Regions from separate parts of the Saccharibacillus brassicae genome, predicted to be linked through region 3. Evidence: predicted binding sites of a transcription regulator. Region 3 holds the regulator's gene; each other region holds the start of a gene.
What was found. Region 3 encodes CtsR, which represses protease genes until heat stress. Its sites were predicted from a motif close to ATGGTCAATAAAGGTCAAACA; they were not measured.
Positions count from the first base shown of each region.

Region 1: a site for CtsR is predicted at 1,627-1,647, ahead of FFV09_RS18165 (ATP-dependent Clp protease ATP-binding subunit). Genes of this name have one in related genera too.
Region 2: a site for CtsR is predicted at 1,542-1,562, ahead of clpP (ATP-dependent Clp endopeptidase proteolytic subunit ClpP). Genes of this name have one in related genera too.

Region 1 covers NZ_CP041217.1:4,378,588-4,381,865, forward strand. Annotated here, with positions in the region: gene FFV09_RS18165 (ATP-dependent Clp protease ATP-binding subunit) at 1-1,538, opposite strand, end outside; gene FFV09_RS18170 (6-phospho-beta-glucosidase) at 1,968-3,278, opposite strand, start outside.
Region 2 covers NZ_CP041217.1:2,711,229-2,714,506, forward strand. Annotated here, with positions in the region: gene FFV09_RS11390 (AIM24 family protein) at 1-549, opposite strand, end outside; gene clpP (ATP-dependent Clp endopeptidase proteolytic subunit ClpP) at 793-1,395, opposite strand; tRNA gene FFV09_RS11400 (tRNA-Arg) at 1,698-1,772, opposite strand; gene FFV09_RS11405 (sugar-binding transcriptional regulator) at 2,074-3,111, shown strand; gene gap (type I glyceraldehyde-3-phosphate dehydrogenase) at 3,217-3,278, shown strand, end outside.
Region 3 covers NZ_CP041217.1:1,843,343-1,846,620, forward strand. Annotated here, with positions in the region: gene clpC (ATP-dependent protease ATP-binding subunit ClpC) at 1-121, opposite strand, end outside; gene mcsB (protein arginine kinase) at 188-1,252, opposite strand; gene mcsA (protein-arginine kinase activator protein McsA) at 1,268-1,792, opposite strand; gene FFV09_RS07855 (CtsR family transcriptional regulator) at 1,841-2,308, opposite strand; gene FFV09_RS07860 (right-handed parallel beta-helix repeat-containing protein) at 2,601-3,278, opposite strand, start outside.

The sequences.
Region 1 (3,278 bases), 2.5 Mb from region 3:
CCGACGTAGCCCGGAGGCGAGCCGATCAGCTTGGACACGGAGTGGCGTTCCATATACTCGCTCATGTCGAGGCGGATCATCGATTCGCTGCTGCCGAACAGTTCGTCCGCGAGCGCTTTGGACAGTTCGGTCTTGCCGACGCCGGTCGGTCCGACGAACAGGAAGGACGCGATCGGCTTGCCGCTGCTGCGCAGTCCGGCCCGTCCGCGGCGAACCGCTTTGGACACTTTGTCGACCGCTTCGGTCTGGCCGATGACGCGGCTTTCCAGACGGGCGGACAAGTTCTTCATCTTGCCGCGTTCGTCGGCCTGCAGCTTGCCGACCGGAATGCCGGTCTTGCGTTCGATAATGGCCTGAATATCTTCGACAGACACTTCAAGCACGTCTTCGCCGGAAGGTTCGCCGTTCAGCCGCGCGTTCAGGCCGGCTTCTTCGTCGCGCAGCTTGGCGGCGCGTTCGTAGTCTTCTTCGCGGGCCGCCGCGTCTTTCTCGAGCTTGATCTGCTCCAGGCGCGTTTTGATCTCGTCGCTGCCGCCGGTCGAAGCGCGCAGGTTCAGCTTCGCGCCGGATTCGTCCAGCAGGTCGATCGCTTTGTCGGGCAGGAAACGATCCTGCACGTAGCGGCTCGACAAGCGTACGCACGCTTCAAGCGTCTCGTCGGAGTAGCGGACGCCGTGGAACTGCTCGTATTTCGGACGCAGTCCTTTGAGAATAAGAATCGTCTCTTCGGCGGTCGGTTCGTTCACGATAACCGGCTGGAAGCGGCGTTCGAGCGCGGCGTCTTTTTCGATATGGCGGTATTCCTTGAGCGTGGTCGCGCCGATGACCTGCAGCTCGCCGCGCGACAGGGCCGGCTTGAGGATATTGCCCGCGTCCATCGAACCTTCCGCAGAACCCGCACCGACGAGCAGATGAATCTCGTCGATGAACAGCAGGACGTTGTCGCGCTGTTCCAGCTCGGCGATCAGCTGTTTGATCTTCTCTTCGAACTGTCCGCGGATGCCGGTTCCGGCTACGAGCGAAGCGACGTCCAGCGAATACACTTCCTTGTTCAGCAGCTTGGACGGCACCTGGCCTTCCGTAATGCGCAGCGCGAGCCCTTCGGCGATCGCCGTCTTGCCGACGCCCGGTTCGCCGATCAGGACCGGATTGTTTTTGTTCCGGCGATTGAGGATTTCGATCACGCGGTCGATTTCTTCGTCACGGCCGATGACCGTATCGATCTTGCCGCCGCGAGCCGCGTCGTTCAGATTGCGTCCGAGCTGGTCGAGCAGGCCGCCGCCGCGTTTGCCGCCCTGGGCGGAAGGCTGCGCGGAGCGCTGCGAAGCGCCGTTCGACGCTTGATTCGACTGCATGAAGCCGCGGAACATTTCTTCGAACGGGGAAGGACCGGAAGAGCCGAAGCCCGCCGTGAATGGCACGCCGCCGTTGACTTTGGCATAGCAGTCTTCGCACAGGAACATTTTCTCGGATTTATTGTTAATCGTGAGGCTGAGACCGACGGTTGCTTGATTCTGGTTACAGTGTTGACAGCGCATGAAGGCATGCCCCTTTCAAATGTGAGTTTATAGGTTTGGATAGATGATAATGAAGTCGGCAAAGTCAAAAGTTTGATCTTTTGCTCTGACTTTGACTTTCTTTGACCTTATTATACCGCATCTACATCCAGAGTCAATAGTTTTTCGGTTATTTTTAGTAAGTTTGTTGTGAAAGGTGGAATAAGGGGCATTAGACTCACGAAAAGACTTAACGCTGCGCGCCAAAAAGCCGCTTCGCCCGGAAGAACCGGGGAAGCGGCTGTTCGCGCGGAACCGCGCAGGAGAAACGTCGAGCGGACGTGTCGAGGCGCCGAGCGGAGACAAGCAAAGTATCGGGGAACTGCCGGTCGGATCGGATCGGATCGAGACGGGCGGCACACCGATCCGGCCGCCGACCACGCGGCCGATCCCTCCGCGTCGTACCCGGTCTTACTTCTGCGCGGCGGCTTCCGGATCGGTCGCAAGCGTCTCGCCGTTGCTTGCGATGACCTGTTTGTACCAATGGAAGCTGGCTTTGCGGGAACGGTTCAACGTGCCTTGGCCTTCATTGTCCTTGTCGACATGGATAAAGCCGTAGCGTTTCTTCATCTCGCCGGTGCCGGCGCTGACGAGGTCGATACAGCCCCACGGCGTGTAGCCGATCAGGTCGACGCCGTCGATGATCGCTTCTTTCATTTCCTTGATATGCTCGCGCAGGTATTCGATCCGGTAATCGTCGCGGATCGAACCGTCCGCTTCGACTTCGTCCACGGCGCCGAGGCCGTTCTCGACGACCATCATCGGCAGCCGGTAGCGGTTGTAGACGTTGTTGAGCACCCAGCGCAGCCCCTGCGGATCGATCTGCCATTCCCAGGCGCTCGCTTTGAGATACGGATTTTTGAGACCCATCGACATGTTGCCGCCGATTTTCTCCTGCTCCGGATCGGCGCTGACGCATACGGACGAGTAATAGCTGAACGTGTAGAAGTCGACCGTGCCTTCGAGCAGGATCTGTTCGTCTTCGGCTTCGAAGAGGAGCTCCACCCCTTTTTCCGCAAAATAACGTTTGGCAAAGCCCGGATATTGTCCGCGCACGTGCACGTCGCCGCACAGGAAGTTGCCGATATTGTCTTTTTGCTGCGCGAGCAGCACGTCGGCCGGATCGCTTGTCAGCGGGTAGGCGCACATATAGGCGATCATGCAGCCGATCTTGAAGTCGGGATCGATGGAATGGCCGAGCTTGACCGCTTTGGCGCTGGCGACGAACTGGTGGTGCAGCGCCTGGAAGCGGGCTTGGTCCGTACTGGAATCCGGGTTCGTCAGCTCCATGCCGTTTTCCGGAATCATGGCGCCGGCCAGGAACGTGCCGAGAGGCATCGTCAGGATATTGATTTCGTTGAAGGTCAGCCAGTATTTGACGATTCCTTTATACCGCTTGAACAGCGTCTCGCAGTAGTTCACGTAGAAGTCGATGACGCGGCGATCGGACCAGCCGTTATAGATTTTGGTCAGACTGAACGGCGCTTCGTAATGGGAGATCGTGACGAGCGGCTCGATGCCGCGCTGTTGCAGTTCGGCGAATACGCGGTCATAAAAAGCAAGGCCTTCTTCGTTCGGCTCTGCTTCGTCGCCGTTCGGGAAGATGCGGCTCCAGGCGATCGACAGACGGAACACTTTGAAGCCCATCTCGCCGAATAGGGCAATATCTTCCGCATACCGATGATAGAAGTCGACGGCTTCGTGGCTCGGATAATTTTCGCC
Region 2 (3,278 bases), 870 kb from region 3:
CAGCACGACATAGCTGCTGTCCGTCGCCGTGATCTTCGTCTGGAACAGCCCTTCGCCGCCGAACAGCGCCGTCGAGGCATTGCCCTGTTTGGCGACGCCGACTTTGACCGTGTTTTCCGCACAGTAGAACAGACCGTCGTCCACGATGATCTCTTCGCCCGGCGCAAGCTCGATCAGCGTGAAGTCTTTGCGTTTGGGTTCCAGATAGATTTCGCCCGTGCCGCGGTAGACCGGCTTGCTCGCGGTCTCGCCCGTCACGGCGCTGCCGACGAACTTCTTGGCGAAGCCGCCCACGCCGCCGGAGCGGTTCTCCATCTCGATATTGCCGAACATGAACTGGAGCGCGCCCGCTTCGAGAATGGCCGAAGAGTCGTCGAGCAGGATGCGCACCTGCTGCCAGCCGAACCGTTCCGAATCGTGATGGTTTACGGATTTGGCCAGTTCGGCGTTATAATTTTCCGGCAGGCCGCCGGCCTGAATGACTTCGATGATCATATTTTCTCTGCGGAGCGAACTGAAGACGCGAAAATCGTTATGGCGAAATTGCATGGGCATTGTCCTCCTCGGATATAGGTGCGAATGGTTATGTATCTGCACCTATTACGCAAAGCGGGCGGGACGGTTGCGAAATGCGCGCCTAATGAACGCAAATGAACGACAATGACCGATACAGGCACGGCGATGACCGTAACTGACCGCAAATCCAGGCTGATGAGCGCCGGGTTGCGCCAATCTACGCAAAACAGCCGTCCGGCTTGCGCCGGACGGCTGTTTTTTTAAGAGATAATCGGTTTACTTCACGCCGGCTTCGGCAATCGGCTTCTCGATCACTTTGTCGATGATGCCGTATTCGGCTGCCGCAGCAGCTTCCATGAAGTAATCGCGGTCCGTATCTTTTTCGATGCGTTCCAGCGGTTGGCCGGTACGCTCGGAGAGGATGCGGTTCAGCTTGTCGCGCAGCGCGAGGATGCGGCGGGCACGGATTTCGATGTCCGAAGCCTGACCCTGGGCGCCGCCGAGCGGCTGGTGAATCATGATCTCGCTGTTCGGCAGGGCAAAACGCTTGCCCTTGGCGCCGGCGTTCAACAGGAATGCGCCCATCGAAGCGGCCATGCCGACGCAGATCGTGGAGACGTCTGCCTTGATGAACTGCATCGTATCGAAAATTGCCATGCCGGCCGTGATCGAACCGCCCGGGCTGTTAATGTAGAGGTAGATGTCTTTCTCCGGATCTTCCGCTTCGAGGAACAGGAGCTGTGCGATAATCGCGTTGGCCACGACATCGTTGACTTCGGTGCCGAGGAAGATGATGCGGTCTTTCAGCAGACGGGAGTAAATATCGTACGCTCTCTCGCCGCGGTTGCTTTGTTCAACGACCATAGGAATGTAACCCACAGTGAAAAACCTCCTTGTGAACGGATGGATTCCGCTCTTAGAATTGGAATGGATGCCCAGGCTGGATGAGCTGTCGAACCCTGCGCAAACGAAGGTCCGATAAACGTCTAGCTGGTATTACCCATATGATAAACAATCCCAAACATAAAGTCAAAGAAAGTCAAACTTTATGCAAAAAAAATAGCCGATATCGGCGTCAGGAATGAAAAATACAGTTAAATAATAACGGGCTGTCCCTTAACGGAACATTTCGATACACTGGGATGCTGTAAAAAATAATGGCGGGATGCTGTAAAAAATAATGGCGCGCCCGCCAAGAATCGAACTTGGATCTCAGGCTTCGGAGGCCTACGTCATATCCATTGGACCACGGGCGCACGCTTACAAACAGCAGCAATCATTATTATACTAGGCAGCAAGAGAAATTGCAAGCCCTAAGAAAGTTGTGAAAAAGGGGACAAAAACACCCCTACATCATGCGCTTGCTGCATGTCTTTTTCCCATATCTAGTAGGCCGTCGGCTACATTGGAAAAGCGCAAAATATACGCAGGGCAAAGCTTGCATCGCAGCGGCAAATTGGGTAAACTAGGTGTGGGACATAAAAAGTGTTCCCGGGACAATAATCGTCCATTGGTCCAACATTATACGGGCAGACGAAGTTTGCAGAGGTGGAACGCATGCAGAACATTCTCGAAATTCAGCAGCAGCTGCTTCCCGATCTCATGGAAACTCTCAAGAAACGGTATACGATCCTGCATCAGATTATGCTGACGGGCACGACGGGACGCCGAACGCTGGCCCACTCCCTTCAGATGACCGAACGCGTGCTGAGAGCCGAGACCGATCTGCTGAAAGCGCAGGGCTTGATTGAAACGGACACGGCGGGCATGCGGATCAGCGATGCCGGACAACTCCTTCTTGAGCGTCTGGAACCGGTATTGAAGGAATTGGTAGGATTGTCCAACCTGGAAGAGAAGATTCGCCGTTTCTACGGACTCCAGAAAGTCGTGGTCGTTCCGGGGAACTGCGAAGAATCGCCTCTCTCCAAGCGCGAACTCGGCAAGGCCGGGGCCAAAGCGCTGCTCGGCGTCATGCGGGGCGGAGACGTGGTGGCCGTAACGGGAGGCACGACGCTGGCCGAAATGGCCGAGCAGCTGACCTATCCGGTCAACGGTCCCCTCAAGGGGAGCTGGTTCGTTCCGGCTCGCGGAGGACTGGGCGAGAGCCTGGAAATCCAGGCGAACACGATCGCTTCCAACATGGCCAAGCGCGTCGGCGCCGATTACCGGCTGCTGCACGTACCCGATCTTTTGAGCCGGGAAGCGTACGAATCGCTCGTACACGACCCGAACATCCAGGAAATCGTTCGCGAGATCCGCACCGCCCGCATCATTGTGCACGGGATCGGGAACGCGGTGGATATGGCTAGAAGGCGCAAGCTGGACGAAGCTACCACCGACGGTCTTCGCGATAAGGGAGCGGTAGCCGAATCGTTCGGTTATTACTTCGACGAGAGCGGCAGCGTCGTACATAACATGCTGACGCTCGGACTCAGGCTCGACGATATCAAGGCGGCAGACGTCGTTCTTGGCATTGCGGGCGGCAAATCGAAAGCGAAGGCGATCCACGCGGTGCTGCGGTTCGGCCAGGAAGACATTCTGGTCATCGACGAAGCGGCCGCGATGGAGATTGTCCGGGTGCTGGAGAGCGCCTGATGAACTTGTTACTCATGGCGCCGTGTTTTCATCGATATGGAGACACACGCCTTGAATAAATGAAAACATTTCTTCAAAAACCATTTTCTTAGGAGGAACTGTTCAATGACTGTAAAAGTAGGAATTAACGGATTTGGTCGTATCGGACGTTTGGCTTTCCGCCGTAT
Region 3 (3,278 bases):
CGCGAATCAGACCGAGCAGGATATGTTCCGTGCCGATATTGTTATGTCCGAGTCTTACCGCTTCTTCCTGGGCAAGAGCCAGCACTTTTTGCGCACGTTCCGTAAATCTGCCAAACATCATATACAAAGCACCTCCACAAAGTAGTAAGCTCCAGGCCGAATACGGATCCGACCGCCGAACCGGGTATTATTCCTTGCTTTTGACCAGCTTATCCCGGATCAGCTGCGCCCGGTACATGTCTTTCTCCGCTGCATTCATTGTAGCACCGAACGTTTTCTGAAGGAAATGAGGTTGCGTCAAAATGGTTAACTCGTTCAGCAGCGTCGTCGTCAACTTTTCGATCCAGCCCAGATCGACGCCCAGCCGAAGATCGGACAGCCGCTGAGCGGCTTCTTTGCCGTCGATGATCGCGGCATGGGTCAAAATGCCGTACGAGCGCATGACCCGGTCGTACAACCGGATCTTGGACTCCGCGACGAGCCTGCTGCGTGCTTGACGTTCATATTCGATGATCTGGGCCGCAATTCCTTCCAGGTTGTCCACAATCTCGATTTCGCTCTGGCCGAGCGTAATCTGGTTGGAGATCTGGAAAAGATTCCCCTGCGCTTCGCTGCCTTCGCCGTAGATGCCGCGAACGGTCAGTCCCACCTGGGAGACCGCGTTCAGGACGCGGCCGATCTGGTGGGTCATGACGAGAGCGGGCAGATGGACCATGACCGACGCCCGGAGCCCCGTGCCCACGTTTGTCGGACAGCTGGTGAGATACCCGCGCCGGTCGTCGAACGCGTAATCGACGTAAGCTTCCAGCACGTCGTCCACCGACGTCGCCCGCTCCCAGGCACGCTTGACCTGAAAGCCGGAGTACAGGCATTGAATACGCAGATGGTCTTCTTCGTTGACCATGATGCTGAGCGATTCGTCGTCGCTGAGGACGACGGCCGCTTCCTGCGACTCGTTGGCGAGCGCCGGACTGACCAGATGTTTCTCGACCAGCACCTGCCGGTCGATCTCGTTCAGCTCGTCGAGCCGGATCGCGTGCAGCGTCCCGAGCTCTCCTGACGCCTGTTCGGCCGCTTCGACGAGCCGGACGCGCACTTCCTCGGCCTGCTCTTCGCTCGCCACGAGCGGAAACGGGAGCGCCCGCAAATTGCGCGCGATACGCACCCGGCTGCTGACCACGATATCGGAGTCCTGGCCTTCGGCTTTCATCCAACTGCTCAGCGCATGTTCCGTAAACGCAAAATCCGACATGGTTCGGTTCCTCCTCTACCGCTGGGACCGCTTCAGTTCAAGTTCGCGGATGCGGTCCCTGAGCTGCGCGGCCGTTTCGAATTCCTGTTTTTCAATCCGTTCCTGCAACTCCTGCTTGAGCGCCTCGATCTCCCGCTGCACCTGCAGGTCGGCGCCTCCGCGCTTCGGCACTTTGCCGACATGCACGGTACCGCCGTGAACGCGCTTGAGCAGCGGATCGATCTTGCCGTCAAAATGCTTGTAGCAGGAACTGCATCCGAACCGCCCGATTTTGCGGAACTGCGCATACGTCATCCCGCATTCTTCGCATTGAAGCCGCGGAGCCTGCGCCGCGCTTCCGGACTGCGTTTTGCCGGCCATATCAAAATCGAGAAAGCCGGACAGCAGATTGTGGATCGAAAAGCCGCCGGAATGGCCGGGCAGCATCTCGCCTTTTTCCCTTGCGCAGTGCTCACAAATATGGAATTCGTTTTTTTCGCCGCTGATGATCTTCGTAAAATGCAGGGTTGCGGGCCTCTGCTGGCATTCCTGACAAAGCACTCGCCCACCTCCTTCGCAAAATAAACGCCCGAACAACAAAAGTTCCGGTCAGTCCGATTGTCCCATCAAAGCGATCAGCATCGCCTTCATGATGCGCGCTCTCATCTCGTCCCGGTAAGGAAGCTTGAGCAGCAGCGTATTGCGCAGAACGGCCGAACGCATCAGCGCCGCTTCGCGCCCGGTGATAAGGTTCGCCTCCACCAGCCGGTAGATCAAGCCTTCGGCCGCGGATTGGCTCATCTCGCTGCCGATCGTCTCGTGCACGTGGGCATGCAGCTCGGAATGCATCGGCAGATCGATCCGCTGGATACGAATATAGCCGCCTCCGCCCCGTTTGCTTTCGACCAGATACCCTTTTTCCAACGTAAAACGCGTGCTGATGACATAATTGATCTGCGAAGGCACGCAGGAAAAGCGATCGGCCAAATCGTTGCGCTGAATCTCGATCATGCCTCCGTGACTTTCCTGCAGTACCGTTTTTAAATAATGTTCGATGATATCGGAAATATTACGCATCGATCCACCCTCCACTATCTGCCTGAGCCGCCGCTCGGCCTATTGTCCGGATGTGGAGCCTACTCTTAAAATAACCCTTCCGCAAAAAGGAAGAAACGTCTGGTTTTTTTGAGGCACCGTCCGTTTGCGGCGTGTCACAGAGTCTTGTACGAATATTCTTTCCGTTGACTTTGACTTTCTTTGACTTTGTATATATTATATCATGTTTTTTTGAATTGCCAAGCGCCGCAGGAAATCGAAAGCAAAAAAAGACCGCGGAAATCCGCAGTCCCCGTTCCATGGTGAATTCCGCTTAGAATCCGCTGTTGCCTTCGGCATGGATCTCGCCTTTTTTGAACGTCGTGGCCGATCCGCCCGGATTCGTGATCTGGTTCGACGTGAAGTAAATATTGCCGATTTGCCCGTCTCCCCATACACCGATGCCCGCATTGACCGAATCGGAAATCAGGTTGCCGGTAAACCGGACTTCGTCGATGCTGCCCTGATCCGCGAACACCAGCACGTTCGGATGGTCGTCGGTCGGACGGGTTCCCGCATTCACGATCTTGTTGCCGCTCACGTTCACGCCGCTTACGCTTCGCGTATTCCAATGTCGTTCGACCGCGATGTAGATGCCGGCCATTTCCGTGTTGCTGATCGCGTTTTTGTCGATCGTGACCGAACTTCCGCCGACGACCGATATGCCCCGCGCCTTGGATGCGTAGCCGACCGAGTTGCCCCGAATAACGATGTCGCTCGTCGCTGCTGCGTCTTTTTGGTAGCTGACTACGGCGATAGCGTCGTCGCCGGTCTGCTTCACCGTATTGTTTTCGACCGTGATGCGGCTGCTGCCGCCTGTGATATGGATACCGTCGGCCCGGGTGCTTTTGATAACGTTGCCGGCGATGACGCCGTCGGTCGCACCGTCGCGGACCAGAATGCCGGCCGTGCCGGCGCCGATAATCCGCACGTCGCGAATCGCAAAGTCCGA